2 linked regions of the Variovorax terrae genome follow. The protein of the gene in region 1 interacts with the protein of each later gene in a pairwise test. Links are inferred from orthologs where the notes say so. Each region holds a gene or a part of one and is shown on either strand. Other genes may lie near its edges.

What was found.
Region 2: the proteins of MMF98_RS21415 (region 1) and recJ interact in binary tests that used the Escherichia coli proteins (3 or more experiments, as listed by UniProt). The link is inferred for Variovorax terrae from one-to-one orthologs.

Annotation. Positions count from the first base shown.
Region 1 is NZ_JALGBI010000003.1:419,020-423,225, forward strand. Bases 127-3,675 are described here. They hold MMF98_RS21415 (DNA topoisomerase III), read right to left. Parts: upstream 3,276-3,675; coding sequence 327-3,275; downstream 127-326. Other genes in these bases: MMF98_RS21410 (HAD family hydrolase), read left to right, coding at 127-187; MMF98_RS21420 (TlpA family protein disulfide reductase), read right to left, coding at 3,272-3,675. Outside these bases: more of MMF98_RS21410, read left to right, coding at 1-126; more of MMF98_RS21420, read right to left, coding at 3,676-3,796; MMF98_RS21425 (SET domain-containing protein), read left to right, coding at 3,978-4,206.
Region 2 is NZ_JALGBI010000002.1:718,034-721,690, forward strand. The notes cover bases 321-3,320. They hold recJ (single-stranded-DNA-specific exonuclease RecJ), read right to left. Parts: upstream 2,676-3,320; coding sequence 966-2,675; downstream 321-965. Other genes in these bases: MMF98_RS18880 (ABC transporter ATP-binding protein), read left to right, coding at 321-764; MMF98_RS18890 (phosphoglycerate mutase), read right to left, coding at 2,672-3,320. Also shown: MMF98_RS18875 (ABC transporter ATP-binding protein), read left to right, coding at 1-33; more of MMF98_RS18880, read left to right, coding at 48-320; more of MMF98_RS18890, read right to left, coding at 3,321-3,598. UniProt on the Escherichia coli protein: Single-stranded-DNA-specific exonuclease.

The sequences.
Region 1 (4,206 bases):
GCGCCTGCACCAGTGGCTGGCCGCGCGCGGCCACACGCTGGACCGCTTCAAGAGCACGGCCTACAGCGATTCGATCAACGACCTGCCGCTGCTGCAGGCCGTGAACCATCCCGTGGCGGTGGACCCGGATCCCCAGCTCGCGGCCATCGCGGGCAGCGCGGGCTGGCCGGTGCTGCATCTGCACTGAAGGTGAGGCAGGGCGCTACTATTTTGATAGCTATGAATGACCAGCCCGTGCAGACATCGGGCCGGTTTGATGCCTGAAACGAGGGTTGAGGCTGCTGCGGGCGGCCTGCGCGGCCCAAGCGGCGGCCGCGGCCGCCGCCTCAGCCCAGGTGCTTGCCCACGATCCCCGCCAGCTCGAACATCGTCACCTGGTCCTTGCCGAACACGGGCTTGAGCCGGGCGTCGGCGTTGATGGCGCGCTTGTTGACCGCGTCCTGCAGGCCGTTGGCCTTGATGTAGTCCCAGAGCTTCTTGATGACCTCGGTGCGCGCCACTGGCTCGGCGCCGATCACGGCGGCGAGTTCGGCGCTGGGCTTGAGGCCCGCGCCGGTCTTGCGCGGGGCCTTGGGCGCGGCGGCCTTCTTGGCGGGTGCAGCCTTCTTCGCCGGGGCTTTCCTGGCGGCCGCCTTCTTCGCGGTGGGCGCGTACTTCGCCGCCGGCTCCTTCGCGGCCGGGGTCTTGCCCGCGGCCGTCTTGCGCGGCGGGAACTTGCTGGCGCGCGGCTCGAACTCGAAGGTCACCTTGCCTTCGTCCTTGTTCCAGACCAGGAAGGCCTTGAAGGCCCGGCGCGTGCGCATGCTCACGAACTTGTCCAGCAGATCGGTCTTGCCCGTGTCCAGCAGCTTGCTGAGCTGCTCGCGCGTCACCGGCTGCTGCAGGATGATCTTGCCGCTCTTGAAGTCGCAGCTGGGCGTGGGCTGGGTCGAGGTCGGCACGGACTTCTCGCACACGTAGTTGCTGCCATGCTCGAACACGCGGCCGCCGCACTTGGGGCAGTGGCCCAGCGGCTCCTGGCCCGAGAAGTCGACGATCTCGCCGGTTTCTGCCGCATCCTTGTCATCGCCGAAGTCGAACTCCAGCTTGTAGTTGTTCGCTTCCTCGTCGAACTTGATGACGATTTCCGACGTGAAGGGCCAGCCCGCCTTGGAGCGGAAGCCGTCCAGCGGGCCGATGTGCTTGTCGCGCAGCAGCGCCTCGGCCTCGGCCACTTCAAAGGTGCGGCCCGCCGGCGATTTGCCGAACGAGAAGCCGCAGCCCTCGGCCGCCCCCGGCTTGCCGGTGCAGGTGTAGCGGCGGTAGTTTTCCTTCACCACGCCGCCGCAGTTGGGGCAGGGGGTGGCCAGCGTGGCGTAGTCGCCGGGCACGGTGTCGCGGTCGTATTCCTTGGCTTTCTTGACGATGTGCTCGGTCATCTGCGCAATCTCGCGCATGAAGGCCTCGCGGCTGAGCTGTCCCTTCTCCATCTGCGCGAGCTTGTACTCCCACTCGCCCGTGAGTTCGGGGCGCGAGAGCTCCTCGACATCGAGCCCGCGCAGCAGCGTCATGAGCTGGAAGGCCTTGGCCGTGGGGATCAGCTCGCGGCCTTCGCGCAGCATGTACTTCTCGGTGATCAGGCCTTCGATGATGGCCGCGCGCGTGGCCGGCGTGCCCAGGCCCTTTTCCTGCATGGCCTCGCGCAGCTCGTCGTCGTCGATGCTCTTGCCCGCGCCTTCCATGGCGCCCAGCAGCGTGGCTTCGCTGTAGCGCGCCGGCGGCCGGGTCTTGAGGCCCTTGGGCTCCACGGTCTCCGTGCGCACCATCTCGCCCGGCTTGACGGGCACCAGGCTCTGGCCCTTGTCGCCGTCCTTGGCGTCGGCCACCTCGTCGGCGGCCTCCTTGCCGTAGATCGCGAGCCAGCCCGGCTTGACCAGCACCTTGCCCTCGGTCTTGAAGTGATGGCCCACGGCCTGGCTGATGCGTGTGGTCACCAGGTACTCGGCGCTCGGGAAGAACACCGCGAGGAAGCGGCGCACCACCAGGTCGTAGAGCTTCTGCTCGGCGTCCGACAGGCCGCTGGGCGCCTGCAGCGTGGGGATGATGGCAAAGTGGTCGCTGACCTTGGCGTTGTCGAAGATGCGCTTGTTGGGGCGCGCGTAGTTGCCGTCCAGCGCCTGCTGGGCGAACGGGGCCAGGTGCCGCATGCCGCTGTCGGCCAGCATGCCGAAGGTCTGCTTGACCACCGGCAGGTAGTCCTCGGGCAGGGCGCGCGAGTCGGTCCGCGGGTAGGTCAGGGCCTTGTGGCGCTCGTACAGGCTCTGCGCCAGAGACAGCGTGGTCTTGGCCGAGAAGCCGAAGCGGCCATTGGCCTCGCGCTGCAGGCTGGTCAGGTCGAACAGCAGCGGCGAGGCCTGGGTGGTGGGCTTGGATTCCTCCGTGACGGTGGCCGCCTTGCCGCGCACGGCGTCGGCGATGGCTACGGCTTCCTGCAGGCTCCAGACGCGATCGGCTTTCTTCTCGCCGTCTTCAGGGTCTTTCTTCCATTTTGGATCGAACCACTTGGCGGGGTACTCGCCGGCTTCGGCGAGGAAGCTGGCGTGGATTTCCCAGTAGTCGCGGCTGACGAACTTGCGGATCTGCTCCTCGCGCTCCACCACCACCGCCAGCGTGGGCGTCTGCACCCGGCCCACGGTGGTCAGGAAGAAGCCGCCGTCGCGCGAGTTGAAGGCCGTCATGGCGCGCGTGCCATTGATGCCCACGAGCCAGTCGGCCTCGGAGCGCGAGCGCGCCGCGTCGGCCAGGCCCTGCATCTGCTGCTCGCTGCGCAGGCGCTCGAAGCCCTCGCGGATGGCCTGCGGCGTCATGGACTGCAGCCACAGCCGCTTGACCGGCTTGCCCAGCGCCTTCTTGCCGCCGCCGGCGTACTGCTCGATCAGGCGGAAGATCAGCTCGCCCTCGCGCCCCGCGTCGCAGGCGTTCACCAGATCCGTCACGTCCTTGCGCTTGGCCTGGCGCACCACCGCGTTCAGGCGCGTCTTGGTCTTGTCCACCGGCTTGAGGTCGAAATACGGCGGGATCACCGGCAGATGGGCGAAGCTCCACTTGCCGCGCTTCACGTCGAACTCCTCGGGCGCCTGGATTTCCACCAGATGGCCGACGGCGCTCGTCACCACGTACTGCTCGCTCTCGAAATACTCGTCATGCTTCTCGAACTTGCCGGCCACCGGCGTGAGGGCGCGCACGATGTCCTGCGCCACCGATGGCTTCTCTGCTATCACCAAGGTCTTCGTCATAGGAATTTCGCCAGTCCTTCAATATCTTCGGGGAACATCTCCCCGGCCTCCGCAAACACCACCCGGCCGTTGCGGCCCCGTGCGACCGTGACCGGCAGCCCCTTGGGCTTGGGCAGGATTTTCGCCACTTCCGGCGTCAGCATGCCGGCCGGGAAGGTGTAGCCTTTTTGCCGCAGGTAATTGGCGGCATTCTCGCGCTTCTGGTCAATCGACAGCGCCAGCACCTGCAGGCCGCGTTCGCGCTGGCTGCGCCAGAGCTTCTCTATATGCGGGCTCTGCACGGCGCAGAACGGGCACCAGCTGGCCCACCAGTAGACCACCAGCACCTGGCCTTCGGCCTGGGCCGGCTGGAAGGTGCCGCCGTCGAGCAGCGGCACCCGCGCCAGCGGCAAAGGGGTGCCGAGCCCGGGCAGGGCCGGCGCCCGCGCATCGCCGGGCGGCGAGCTGCTGGCGCCCTGCGCCCAGGCCAGGGCCGGGCCGGCCGTGGCTACGGCGGCAAGCATGTTTCGGCGGGTCAGCATATGGGGCTCTCCTACAATCGGCGGTTTCTCGCGCGCATACGCGTACGCGCGCACATGTGCACCTATTCAACTTAACAGAGTTTTGGCAATGCCTCAAAAAGCCTCCCCGAATCACCGACCCGCCCCCGGGCCGACCCACCGGGGGGGCACGCCCCGCAAGGGCGCAGCGGCGCAGCCGGCAGTGGAGGCCCTCGCGTCCTCCCGCCGCATCCAGACCCGCCGTTCCGGCGTGCATGGCAAGGGCGTGTTCGCGGTGCAGGACATTGCCGAGGGTGAAACCATCATCGAATACGTGGGCGAGATCATCACCTGGAAGGAAGCGCTGCGCCGTCACCCGCACGACCCGAAGGACCCGAACCACACGTTCTACTTCCACATCGATGAAAAGCGGGTGATCGACGCCAAGCACG
Region 2 (3,657 bases), on another replicon or contig:
ATCGAGGCCTACCTCGGCACCGGCGGCCACTGAGCGGGAGAACACGGATGAGCAATACTCTTTTGAAAGTCAGTGGCCTGAAGGTGGCCTACGGCGGCATCCAGGCCGTCAAGGGCGTGGACTTCGAGGTGCGCGAGGGCGAGCTGGTGTCGCTGATCGGCTCCAACGGCGCGGGCAAGACCACCACCATGAAGGCCATCACCGGCACGCTGGCGCTGAGCGACGGCGACATCGAATACCTGGGCAAGAGCATCCACGGCCAGGGGCCGTGGGACCTGGTGCGCCAGGGCCTGGCCATGGTGCCGGAAGGCCGTGGCGTGTTCACCCGCATGAGCATCACCGAGAACCTGATGATGGGCGCCTATGTGCGCAGCGACAAGCCCGCCATCGCGCAGGACGTCGAGCGGGTGTTCACCATCTTCCCGCGCCTCAAGGAGCGCAAGGACCAGCTGGCCGGCACCATGTCCGGCGGCGAGCAGCAGATGCTGGCCATGGGCCGGGCGCTCATGAGCCGCCCCAAGGTGCTGCTGCTGGACGAGCCCTCGATGGGCCTGTCGCCCATCATGGTGGACAAGATCTTCGAGGTAGTGCGCGACGTCTCGGCCCAGGGCGTGACCATCCTGCTGGTCGAGCAGAACGCCAGCCGCGCGCTGCAGATCGCCGACCGCAGCTACGTGATGGAGTCGGGCATCATCACCATGTCGGGCGATGCCAAGGAAATGCTGAGCGACCCGAAAGTCCGCGCGGCCTACCTCGGGGAGTAGCCTCCAGGCTCGGCATGCTGCGGGGCGGCGCCTGCGGCCTTCATCTGGCAGAAGGGGGCAGCCAGCGGCCCGGTTCAGCCGGCTTCGCGGCAGCCCCGAACGTCCCTACACGGCCTGCGAGCCGGTTTTTCAAACAAAATCAGGCCAAGGTCCAGGTGGGGCGGTCATTGTTTGCTATCAATTTTGAAGCAACCGTGGCCGTCAAAGCTCCGCGCCTTCGACCAGGAAGCGCACGCGCCGCACGCCCTGCCATTCGTCCGCATCGAGGCGGAAGGCGAGCTTCACGCGCGCCGGCAGCGGGTCGGTGTGGCCGAACCAGATGCCGTCCACCGGCTGGCCCTGGTGGCGCAGCTTGAGCGCCAGGTGCTTCTCGCCCACCAGGCGCTGCGACAGCACCTCCACCTCTTCGCTGAACGTCGGCGGCGCGAAGCCCTGGCCCCAGACCTCGCGGTGCAGCGTGTCCACCATGTCGGCGCGGCGGTATTCGGGCGCCAGCGGGCCGTCGGTGTCGAGCCGGCGCGTCAGCGTGGCGGCATCGAGCCATTCCTGGGCCACCTGGCTCAGCGCTTGCTCGAACCGCTCGAGCTGCGCCTGCTCCACCGTGCAGCCCGCCGCCATGGCGTGGCCGCCGAAGCGCAGCAGCACCCCGGGGTGGCGCTTGGCCACGAGGTCGAGCGCGTCGCGCAGGTGAAAGCCCGGGATCGAGCGGCCCGAGCCCTTGAGCTCGTGCTCCTTGCCCGGCGCCTGGCTGGTGGCGAAGACGAAGGTCGGGCGGTGCAGCCGGTCCTTGAGCCGCGAGGCCACGATGCCGACCACGCCTTCATGGAAATCGGGGTCGAACACGCACAGCGCGGGCGGCGGCGCATCCGCTTCGCCGAACAGCGATTCGGCGATCAGGAACGCCTGGTCGCGCATGCCGCCCTCGATCTCGCGCCGCTCGCGGTTGATGCCGTCCAGCGTGCGCGCGAGCTCGTCGGCGCGCGCCGCGTCGTCGGTCAGCAGGCACTCGATGCCCAGCGTCATGTCGGCCAGGCGGCCGGCGGCATTGATGCGCGGGCCCAGCGCGAAGCCGAAGTCGAAGGTGGTGGCGGCCCGGGCCTGGCGGCCCGCGGCCGTGAACAGGCCGGCCAGGCCGGCCGGCAGCGCGCCGGCCCGGATGCGCCTGAGGCCCTGTGCCACCAGGCGGCGGTTGTTGGCGTCGAGCCTCACCACGTCGGCCACCGTGCCCAGGGCCACCAGCGGCAGCAGGGGGTCGAGCCGGGGCTGGCTGGCCGCATCGAACACGCCGCGCGCGCGCAGCTCCGAGCGCAGCGCCAGCAGCACGTAGAACATCACGCCGACGCCGGCGATGTGCTTGCTCTCGAAGCCGCAGCCCGGCTGGTTGGGGTTGACGATCACGTCGGCCGCGGGCAGCTCGGCGGCGGGCAGGTGGTGGTCGGTCACCAGCACCTGCAGCCCGAGCGCCTGCGCGGCGGCCACGCCGGCCACGCTGGCGATGCCGTTGTCCACCGTGATCAGCACGTCGGCGCCGCTGTCCTTCACGCGCTGCGCGATCGGCGGGGTGAGGCCGTAGCCGTCGATCACGCGGTCGGGCACGATGTAGCCCAGCCGCTGCGCGCCCAGCAGGCGCAGGCCGCGCAGGCCGACGGCGCAGGCCGTGGCGCCGTCGCAGTCGTAGTCGGCCACGATGCACAGGCGCTTGCCGGCCGCCATCGCATCGGCCAGCAGCACGGCGGCCTCGGCCGCGCCCTTGAGGCCCTCGGGCGGCAGCAGGCGCGCCAGGCCGTCGTCCAGCTCTTCCTTGGCACAGACGCCGCGCGCGGCATACAGGCGCGCCAGCAGGGGATGGACGCCGGCCTGCTCCAGCGCCCAGGCGGCGCGAGGGGGAACTTCTCTTGCTATTATTTTCATAGCGCCTCAAGAACCGTGCGTGCGGACGTGCGGCCGAAATGGCTTGAAATCCGCTGCCAAAGGCCGCGCGCCACGGTTTCAAAGGCCTGGGCGCTGCGTTCGCCGCACAGGGTCAGCGTCACGGCCTCGCCGCGGTCCAGCGCCGCCAGCAGCGCGGCGCCCTGCGTGGCGTCGAGCTGCTGCCAGGCCTGCGTCCAGGCGGCCCAGTCCTCCCGCAGGGCGGCCTGCGCCAGGCTCTGCGGCACGGTCGGCCCCGGCCCGGGCCGGGGCGGCTGCTGCAGGGCGCCGGTGCCGCTGACCCAGAACGAATTGACGGGCAGCAGGCCGCGCTGTTCACGCGCGTCGTTCACGGCGTGGGTGTAGAGCAGCATCTGCATCTCGTTCTGCAGGCGGCGCAGGGCCCGGGCCTGCGGCAGCTTGGGCATCCAGAGGTCGATGGGGCGGCCCATCACGCGGTCCAGCGAGGCCGTGGGCAGGCCGCGGAACACCTCGCCGCGCGCCAGCCAGCGCGTGGGTTGCCGGTAGGCCAGGGCCACGCCGTCTTCCTCGAAGAACGGCTGCATGGCCGCCAGCAGGGCCTGCGACTCGGCCTCCTGCAGCTGCAGCGCCTCGGGGTCGCCCATGCTGATCTGCTCGGTGCCGACGCGCCAGTGGCAGGGCGTGATCCAGGCCCAGGCCTGGTCGCCGGCATCGGCCCCGGCCTGCCAGGCGGCCCAGGGGATCTGCCCGTCGCCGGCCACCAGGCCCAGGGCGCGGGCCAGCGCCCGCTCGTGGGGCGGCGACAGCGTGTAGTCGTCGCCGGCGTCGGCCGCGGCGGGGGTCAGGCGCGCCAGCAGCCGGTCGAGGTGCGGCAGGGCCAGCGAGCGCAGGGCCTGCTGGCAGGCTGGGGCGCTGCCGGAGGCGAACGGAATCAGGAGGTGCATGGGGTGATTGTCCGGGATGCCACAATCCAGCCAGGCATGACCTTCTTTTGGCCGACGAC